2 regions of the Azospirillum humicireducens genome follow, and region 2 is predicted to be linked to the other one. Evidence: predicted binding sites of a transcription regulator. Region 2 holds the regulator's gene; the other holds the start of a gene.
What was found. The regulator LexA, encoded in region 2, represses DNA repair genes until DNA is damaged. The targets are predictions, from matches to a motif close to ATGTTCTANTTTGGTTC.

Region 1 (4,824 bases), 1.0 Mb from region 2:
GTGTACCAAAGAAAAAGGGCCGCCCCACAAGGACGGCCCTTCTTTACTTAACCCCGCAACCGCTTAGTAGCGGTAGTGGTCCGGCTTGTACGGGCCGGCGGTCGGCACGCTGATGTAGGCGGCCTGCTTCTCGGTCAGGGTGGTCAGCTTGGCGCCGATCTTGTCCAGATGCAGGCGGGCGACCTTCTCGTCCAGATGCTTGGGCAGGACGTAGACCTTGTTCTCGTAGTTGGCGGCGTTGGTCCACAGCTCGATCTGGGCCAGCACCTGGTTGGTGAAGCTGGCGCTCATCACGAAGCTGGGGTGGCCGGTGGCGCAGCCCAGATTGACCAGACGGCCCTGGGCCAGCACGATCAGGCGCTTGCCGTCGGGGAACACCACCTCGTCGACCTGCGGCTTGACCTCTTCCCAGACCAGATTGCGCAGGGCGTCGATCTGGATCTCGCTGTCGAAGTGGCCGATGTTGCAGACGATGGCGCGGTCCTTCATGGCGCGCATGTGGTCGATCGTGATGACGTCGACGTTGCCGGTGGCGGTGACGAAGATGTCGCCCTGCGGAGCGGCATCCTCCATCGTCACGACCTGATAGCCTTCCATCGCGGCCTGGAGCGCGTTGATCGGGTCGATCTCCGTCACCAGGACGCGCGCACCCTGCGAGCGCAGCGAGGCCGCCGAGCCCTTGCCCACGTCGCCATAGCCGGCGACGACGGCGACCTTGCCGGCGACCATCACGTCGGTGGCGCGCTTGATGCCGTCAACCAGCGACTCACGGCAGCCATAGAGGTTGTCGAACTTCGACTTGGTGACGCTGTCGTTCACGTTGATGGCCGGAACCTTCAGCGTGCCCTTCTTCATCATCTCATAGAGACGATGGACGCCGGTGGTGGTCTCTTCCGACAGGCCGCGGACGCCGTCCAGCATCTCCGGATACTTGTCGTGCATGATCTGGGTGACGTCGCCGCCATCGTCCAGGATCATGTTCGGGGTCCAGCCGTCCGGGCCGCGCAGGGTCTGCTCGATGCACCACCAGAACTCCTCCTCCGTCTCGCCCTTCCAGGCGAAGACCGGGATGCCGGCTGCGGCGATGGCGGCGGCGGCCTGGTCCTGGGTCGAGAAGATGTTGCAGGAGGACCAGCGCACGGTGGCGCCGAGCGCGGTCAGCGTCTCGATCAGCACGGCGGTCTGGATGGTCATGTGCAGGCAGCCGACGATGCGGGCGCCGGCCAGCGGCTTGCTATCACCGAATTCGGACCGCAGGGCCATCAGGCCCGGCATCTCGGTCTCGGCGATGGTGATCTCCTTGCGGCCCCAGTTCGCGAGGCTGATGTCCTTGACCTTGTAGTCCGTGAATTCGGCGGCCATGAGGGATGACTCCTGGTGGGCGGTGACGGTCGGGCAGCGGAATTTCAGGCGCACCGGATCCCCGGTCCTGCCGCTGTAATTGGCCATGGGTGTATCAGCGGTTCCGGAACCATGCAAGCATAAAGATATCTTTATGTTTGCTGGGTATGTTCGTCGAACCAAGTGTCGGCTGGGCTTTTGTTCGCTTTACGTTCCCATCGGGCGCCGCTAAACTGCCGGCATGGATGAGATCAAGCGACCGCCGATCAAGGGCCGGGGTGCGGTGAGCAACGCCACCGGCCGCTTCGAACGCGAGACCCGCGTCCTGACCGACGACGGCTGGACCGGCTATGCGTCCGGCGGGAACGAGACGCTGACCGATCCGCTGCGCACCACCGTCGCCCCCGCTTCGGCCAAGTCGATCATCGCCCGCAACCAGTCGCCCGACGTCCCCTTCGACCAGTCGGTGAATCCGTACCAGGGCTGCGAGCATGCCTGCATCTACTGCTTCGCCCGGCCGACCCATGCCTATCTGAACCTGTCGCCGGGGCTGGATTTCGAGACGAAGCTGTTCGCCAAGCGCAACGCGGCGGAACTGCTGGCGAAGGAGCTGCGGGCGAAATCCTATGTCTGCCAGCCGCTGGCGCTGGGTGCCAACACCGATGCCTACCAGCCCATCGAGCGGACGGAGGGCATCACCCGGCGCGTGCTGGAGGTCTGCCGCGACTTCAACCAGCCGGTCAGCATCATCACCAAATCGGCGCTGGTCCTGCGCGACCTCGACATCCTGGCGCCGATGGCCGCGGATGGGCTGGCCTCGGTGGCGATTTCCGTGACCACGCTGGACCGCGACCTCGCCCGCGTGATGGAGCCGCGGGCCAGCACCCCGTCGCGCCGGCTGGAGGCCATCCGCACCCTGGCGGAGGCCGACGTGCCGGTCGCGGTGCTCGCCAGCCCGATGATTCCGGCGCTGAACGACCACGAACTGGAGTCGATCCTGGAGGCGGCGGCCGGTGCCGGAGCCACCGCCGCCAGCTATATCCTGCTGCGCCTGCCGCTGGAGATCGCCACCCTGTTCGAGGAATGGCTGCGCACCCATGTCCCCGACCGCGCCGACCGCGTGCTGAGCCTGATGCGGCAGAGCCGCGACGGCGCGCTCTACCGCTCCGGTTTCGGCACGCGGATGAAGGGCACCGGTCCTTACGCCGAACTGCTGCGCCACCGCTTCAAGCTGGCCTGCAGAAAGCATGGGCTGGGCGACCGGAGCTGGCAGCTCGATTGCAGCCGCTTCCGGGCGCCGCCGGCCGCCGGGGACCAGCTGTCGCTGTTGTGACGGTCAGGAGCGGCGGAGCATCCTGGCCCAGGGCGACAGCGGGTCGGCCGGTTTGGACACGGCGGAATTGGAAACGGCCGACAGCGGAAGGCGGCCGGTCGCCAGCATCGCCATCACCAGCGCGGGATGGGACGGGCCGGCGGGATCGTGGCCGGCATGATCGGCCTGCCCGGTGCCGGGGTCCTCGTTCAGCGCCTCGTTGATGCGGGCGAAGGCTTCGATATCTTTGATGTGCAGCATGGTCCGTACCCCTCGGCTTCGACTTTTGTGCGTCGCAGCAAAAACGAAGGTAACAGCTCTGCCCTCGAATGGTCTCATGTGCGGCGCTTTGACGCGGCCCTTTTTCTAACGGGCCGGTTCGCGAACCGCCAGCATAAGCCCGAATCCGATCACGAAGAAAGCCAGAACCGTCGCCATGCCGACGCGCTGGCTGGCGAAGGCCTGGGTCGCCAGCCCGAACAGCAGCGGCCCGAAGAAGCCGACGAAGCGTCCGGTCAGGCTGTAGAGCCCGAACATCTCGCCCGCCATGCCCGGCGGGGCCAGCCGCGCCATCATCGAGCGTCCCGCCGCCTGCGCGGGTCCGAAGAACAGCCCCAGCCCCAGCGCGAAGACCCAGAACCACAGCCGGTCGGTCGCCAGCAGCAGCGGCACGCTGCAGAACGACATGCCGGCCAGCGCGATCAGGATCACCGGCTTGGCCCCTGCCCGGTCGTCCATCCAGGCAAAGCCGATGGCCCCCGCCCCCGCCACCACGTTCAGCACGATGGCGAAGACCAGGATTTCCTCGAAGCTCATGCCGAAGGTGCCGGCGGCGAAGATCCCGCCGAAGGCGGTGATGGTGTTGATGCCGTCGCGATAGAAGGCGCTGGCGATCAGGAAGCGCATCACCTGACGGTAGCGCCGGGCCTCGCGCAGCGTGGCGACCAGCGTCGTCACCCCGTCACGCGCCGCCCGCAGCAGTCCCTGGCCGCTGGAGGGTTCGTCCGGCACCCACAGGAAATAGGGCAGCGCGAAGACGCCGTACCACACCGCGGCCAGCAGCGCGGTGGCGCGGACATTCGCCTGCTCGCCCCAATCCGCCCACTGCAGCCCGAACAGGCCGAACAACGGGGCCGGCGCCTGGACGAAGCCGACCAGCGCCAGCACAAGGCAGGTCAGCCCGCCGAAATAGCCGATGCCCCAGCCCCAGCCCGACACCCTTCCCAGCAGCCGCGGCGGCACCAGCCCCGGCAGGCTGGCGTTGTAGAAGACGTTCGCCAGCTCGAACGACACGGTGGCGATCACCACGCAGGCGAGCGCGAAGGCGGCATCGGCCGGATCGGGCCTGACCCACCAGAGCGCCACGGTGAAGGCCACCGTCAGCCCGGTGAACAGGGCCATCCAGGGCTTGCGCCGCCCCGCCCGGTCGGCGATGGCGCCCAGGACCGGGCTGAGCAGCGCGATGGCAACGCCGGCCGCGGTCATCGCCGCCCCCCAGCGCGCGGTGCCCTCCACCGGATCGCCGACCACGCCGCGGGCGAAATAGACCGAGAAGACGAAGGTGGTGATGATGGTGTTGTAGGCGGAATTCGCCCAGTCGTAGAGGCACCAGGACGCGATGGCGCGGCGGGAAGGGGAATAGGAGGCGATGGCTTCGCTCAAACGCCCTTACCCCCCGTCAACCCATCGATCCCGAAGGAGATCTGGTTGTTGTCGTAGCGGGCGACGATGCGCAGGCGGTCGCCGGCCGACAGGGCGATCGGCTTTTCCAGGAAGGTCATCGCCTGCTTCCAATGGTTGGTACGCGACCGGCTTTCCGACTTGTAGACCACCTCGTCGTCCATGAAGAGGTCGAACCAGAAGGCGACGCCGTGGCAGGTGCCGGCGGTGACGATGGTCACGTCGATCACCCGCTCGCCCTCCTCCGGCATGTTGCGGGTGAAGTCGAAATCCAGCGCGGTGAAGGGCTTCGACAGCGGCGTGTGGGCGTCGGCGCCGAGGTCGATCTGCTGGTAGCCGGGGGAGCGGAAGACGTCGAAGCTGCCCATGTCGAAGCCGTCGATGCTCTCCACCGGGTTGATGCGGGCCAGCTCCGGCGTCTCCACCAGCATGGCGTAGACGGTGGAGGCGCGCGGGATGATGGCGCCGCCCGGCTTCACCAGATGGGTGCG
Region 2 (4,824 bases):
GCGGTGCAATCGCCGAGCGGGTGACTGCGGCCATCGCCGACCCGGTGGAGGCCAGCGTCACCACGGCGCTGCTGAATGGGGAGCAGTTCGGCATCCCGGATGGGACGCTGGAGGATTTCCGCAACAGCGGGTTGGCGCATCTGCTGTCGATCTCCGGCCTGCATGTGGGGATCGCTGCCGGCATCCTGTTCTATGTCGCCCGCGCCCTGCTGGCGCTGGTGCCGTATGCGGCCCTGCGCTGGCCGATCAAGAAGATCGCGGCGCTGTTCGGCATCCTGTCGGCGCTCGCCTATACGCTGCTGGTCGGTGCGCCGCTGCCGACGGTGCGGTCAGTGCTGATGACGGGCATGATCATGGGCGCGATCATGCTGGACCGCCACCCGCTGAGCATGCGGCTGGTCGCCTTCGCCGGACTGGTCACCATCGCCATGGATCCGGAGGGGATGCTCGGCCCCAGCTTTCAGATGTCATTCGCGGCGGTGGTGGCGCTGATCGCCGCCTTCGAGCGCGGCAGTTCGCGGATGGCGGAATGGCGCAGCGAGGCGGGATGGCTTCTGCGCGGCCTGCTCTATGTCGGCGGCATCCTGTTGACCAGTGTGGTGGCGACGCTGGCGACGCTGCCGTTCGCGCTCTTCCATTTTCAGCAGATCGCCTTCTATGGCGTGCTGTCCAATCTGATCGCCATTCCCATCACCTCCTTCTGGGTCATGCCATGGAGCCTCATCGCCTATGCCCTGATGCCCTTCGGGCTGGAGGCGCCGGCACTGATCGCGATGAACTGGGGCGACCGGGCGGTGATCTGGACGGCGGAGTTCTTCGGCCGCCTGCCCTGGGCGTCGATCACCGTGCCGGCGATGCCGGTGGAAGGCTTTGCGGTGCTGGTTCTGGGTGGAATCTGGCTGTGCCTCTGGACGAGGCGGTGGCGCTGGCTGGGGCTGCTGCCGATCATGGCAGGGTTGGCGTCACCGGCATTGGTGACCCGGCCGGACGTGCTGGTGGCGGCAGATGGGACGGTGATGGCGGTGCGGACGCCGGACGGTCGCCTCAGTGCTTCGGGGAAGACCGGCGGGCGGGTGACGGAGACATGGCGGGAACGCGATGGCGAACGCACCGCCGCCGATCCCTGGCCTGTGGCGGGGGGGTGGAGCGAGGGGGAACGGTCGCTGAGTTGCGACCTGCTGGGATGCCTGTACCGGGTGAAGGGGAGGACGGTCGCCCTGCCGCGGTTGCCGGATGCACTGGACGAGGATTGCGGGACGACCGATGCGGTGGTGACGGCCGCGGTGGCTCGGGGATGCCGGTCCGGGGTGGTGGTCGACCGCTGGTCCCTGCGGCATGAGGGAGCGCATGCGCTGAGGGTGACGGCGGGCGGAATAGAGGTTGAGACGGTGCGGGGGCTGCGGGGGGAACGGCCTTGGACCGGGGGGAGGTGATGTTGCCCCCTTCCTAACGCTTGCCCCCTCCCCATCCCTCCCCCGCTTTGCGGGAGAGGGGGCAACAGCAACTCAGTACTTCCGCACCAGACCGACCAGCTTGCCCTGCACGCGGACGCGGTCGGCGCCGAAGATGCGGGTTTCATAGGCGGCATTGGCGGGCTCCAGGGCGATGGTGTTGCCCTTGCGGCGCAGGCGCTTCAGCGTCACCTCGCCCTCGTCCACCAGCGCCACGACGATGGTGCCGTTCTCCGCCGCGTCGCAGCGCTGGATGATGATGGTGTCATGGTCGAGGATGCCGGCCTCCACCATCGAGTCGCCGGACACCTCCAGGGCGTAGTGGTCGCCGCCGCCGAGCATGGAGGCGGGGACGTCCACGAAGGCGCTGTTGTCGCGCAGCGCCTCGATCGGCGTACCTGCGGCGATGCGGCCATAGAGCGGAAGCTGCACCGTCTCGTTCCCCGCGGTCCTGGCCGGAGCTTGCGGAGCCGCATCGCGGCCGGCGAAGGCGAAGTCGCCCTTGATGACGTTGGGCTGGAACTTCGGCTTGGGCGCGGTGCGGGAGCGGGCGGCATCCAGTCCCTCGGGCAGGCGCAGAACCTCCAGCGCGCGGGCGCGGTGGGGCAGGCGGCGGATGAAGCCGCGTTCCTCGAGACCGGTGATGAGGCGGTGGATGCCCGACTTGGACTTCAGCCCCAGGGCGTCCTTCATCTCGTCGAACGACGGCGAGACGCCACCCTGGCCAAGCCGTTCGTGGATGAAGAGCAGCAATTCGTGCTGCTTGCGCGTGAGCATGGATGCCTCCCGGCCGTCGCCAGACTGAAGATGGAACAAAAACTAAACGTTGCTCCATGTTCTAGTTTGGTTCCTGCCACGCGTCAAGTCCCCCATCGCCTTGTTTTAGAACTTGAACGGAACATTTGAAACAGCGTGAAACGGTTTTCGGGATGCTGTTCAATTGTTCCATCCGCCGTCCGGGGGTTGTCTCCCAAGACTATATGCTGAGCGCTCCATCGGTCAGGGGAAGCACGGCCACCATGGCGCCGGCCGGTTCCGGGTCGGCATGGGCTGTGCGTGGGATCAGGCAGTCGGCCTTGGCGTAGAGCGAGGTGATGGCGCTGTCCTGCCGGGCGAAGGGCGTGACGGCCAGGACACCGTCCGGGCCGGCGGCGAGCGTGGCGCGCAGATACTCCTCGCGCCGGTCGTTGGCCTTCAACCCGACGGTCAGGCGGGCGCGCAGCGGCAGGCCGTCGTCTTCGGGCGACAACCCCTGCAGCAGGCGTAGGATCGGGCGCAGGAACAGGACGGCGGTGACGCCGGTGGACACCGGATTGCCGGGCAGGCCCAGCAGAGGCACCGACCCGGCCCGGCCGAACATCAGCGCCTTTCCCGGCCGCATCGCCACCGTCTGCACCTCCAGCGCCACCCCACGCTCGGCCAGCACGTCGCGCACGAGGTCGTAGTCGCCATGGGCGGCGCCGCCGGTGGTGACCAGCAGGTCGCAGCCGGCGGCGCCCTTCGCCAAAGCGGCGACACTCTCCGGCGTGTCCTTGGCGACGCCCAGATTGTGGGCCAGCCCACCCTGTGCGGTCACAAGCGCGCAGAGGCCGAGCGCGTTGGTGCTGACGATCTGGCTCGGCCCCAGCGGGTCGCCGGGCAGGGCGATCTCGTCGCCGGTGGCAAGAATGGCGATGCGCGGCCGGCGGTGGACCGACAGCCAGGGCACGTTGCCGCCAGCGGCCAGCGCGATGTCGCGGGCGGTCAGGCGGCGGCCTTTCGGCAGAAGCTCCTGCCCATGGACAAAGTCGAAGCCGGCCTCGCGGACAAAGCGGCCGGCAACCACGGCGCGGCCGACCTGGACGCTGGATTCGTCGGCGCTGCAATCCTCCTGCATCACCACGGCGTCGGCGCCATCGGGCATCGGCGCGCCGGTGAAGATGCGCACCGCCTCGCCGGGGCCGACGCTGCCGCCGAACGCATGGCCGGCGGAGGATTCGCCGATGCGGCGCAGGGGGACGGGAGAGTTGGCGGCCGCGGCGGCGATGTCGTCGGCGCGCACGGCCCAGCCATCCATCGCGGCGGCATGGAAGGGCGGCTGGGTCAGCCGGGCGACCACCGGTTCGGCCAGCACGCGGCCGAGCGCGTCGGGCAGGGCCACCGTCTCCGCCGGCAGGGGAGCGAAGGCCGACAGGATGCGGGCGCGCGCCTCTGCGACGGAGATCACGGCGTCAGGCTCCGGTTGTGGGAGCGGTTGCGGCAGACCCCCACTCGCCGCTCTTGCCGCCGGCCTTGTGCAGAAGGCGGACATCGGTGACGGTCATGCCGCGGTCCACCGCCTTGCACATGTCGTAAACGGTCAGCGCGGCGATCGTGACCGCGGTCAGCGCCTCCATCTCCACCCCCGTCTGTCCCTTCAGCTTGCAGGTGGCTGTCACGTCCACCGCGTTGCGCGCCGGATCGCAGGACAGGTCGACCTTGACCGAGGTCAGCATCAGCGGATGGCAGAGCGGGATCAGGTCCGGCGTGCGCTTGGCCCCCATGATGCCGGCCAGCCGGGCGACCGACAGCACGTCGCCCTTCTTCACCCCGCCTTGCATGATGAGCGCCAGGGTTTCCGGCTGCATCAGCACGGTGGCGGCGGCGGTGGCCGTGCGTTCGGTGTCCGCCTTGTCGGAGACGTCCACCATCACCGCCTTGCCCTCGGCGTCGAAATGGGTGAAGCCGCTCATGCGACGGTCTCCCGCAGGGATTTTTCCATGAAGACGCTGACGCCGTTGTTTTCGTAGCAGGCGTAGGGGCCGCGGTCGGTGAAGCCGGCCTTGCGGTAGAGCGCCAGCGCCTCGTGCTGGTGGATGCCGGATTCCAGCAGCAGGGCGGCCAACCCCTCCGCCCGCGCCTGTTCCTCCAGCCGGGCGAGCAGGCGGTCGCCGATGCGATGGCCGCGGGCGGCGGGATCGACATACATCCGCTTGATCTCGCCATAGCCCGAGGGATCGACGCGGAGCGCGGCGCAGCCGACAGGAACGCCATCCTTGCGGGCGACGAAGAAGCGCAGGTCAGGCGCCTCCCGCTCCCCTATGTCGAGCAGGTGGCAGGTATCGGCCGGATAGAGGTCGAGCAGATAACGGTCCAGTGCGGCGACCAGCGCGATCACGGCGTCCTGGCGCGGGCTTTCCGCCGCGATGGTGACGTCGGTCATCGGTTTAGACCGGAGCCAGCAGGGCGCGGGTCGCGGCGGTCACGTCGGCCTGCCGCATCAGCGATTCTCCGACAAGGAAGCAGCGCGCCCCGACCTTCGCCATCCGGGCCAGATCTGCGGGGGTGTAGAGCCCGCTTTCGGCGACCAGCATGCGGTCGGCCGGCACATTGGCCGCCAGCTCCTCCGTCGTCG

Region 1: a site for LexA is predicted at 1,540-1,556, ahead of A6A40_RS00095 (PA0069 family radical SAM protein). Genes of this name have one in related genera too.

The regions. Positions count from the first base shown of each region.
Region 1 covers NZ_CP015285.1:21,643-26,466, reverse strand. The annotation lists gene ahcY (adenosylhomocysteinase) at 64-1,362, opposite strand; gene A6A40_RS00095 (PA0069 family radical SAM protein) at 1,583-2,674, shown strand; gene A6A40_RS00090 (hypothetical protein) at 2,678-2,914, opposite strand; gene A6A40_RS00085 (MFS transporter) at 3,020-4,315, opposite strand; gene A6A40_RS00080 (protein arginine N-methyltransferase) at 4,312-4,824, opposite strand, start outside.
Region 2 covers NZ_CP015285.1:1,026,289-1,031,112, forward strand. The annotation lists gene A6A40_RS04640 (ComEC/Rec2 family competence protein) at 1-1,433, shown strand, start outside; gene lexA (transcriptional repressor LexA) at 1,506-2,228, opposite strand; gene A6A40_RS04650 (molybdopterin molybdotransferase MoeA) at 2,428-3,657, opposite strand; gene moaC (cyclic pyranopterin monophosphate synthase MoaC) at 3,662-4,162, opposite strand; gene A6A40_RS04660 (GNAT family N-acetyltransferase) at 4,159-4,632, opposite strand; gene trpC (indole-3-glycerol phosphate synthase TrpC) at 4,637-4,824, opposite strand, start outside.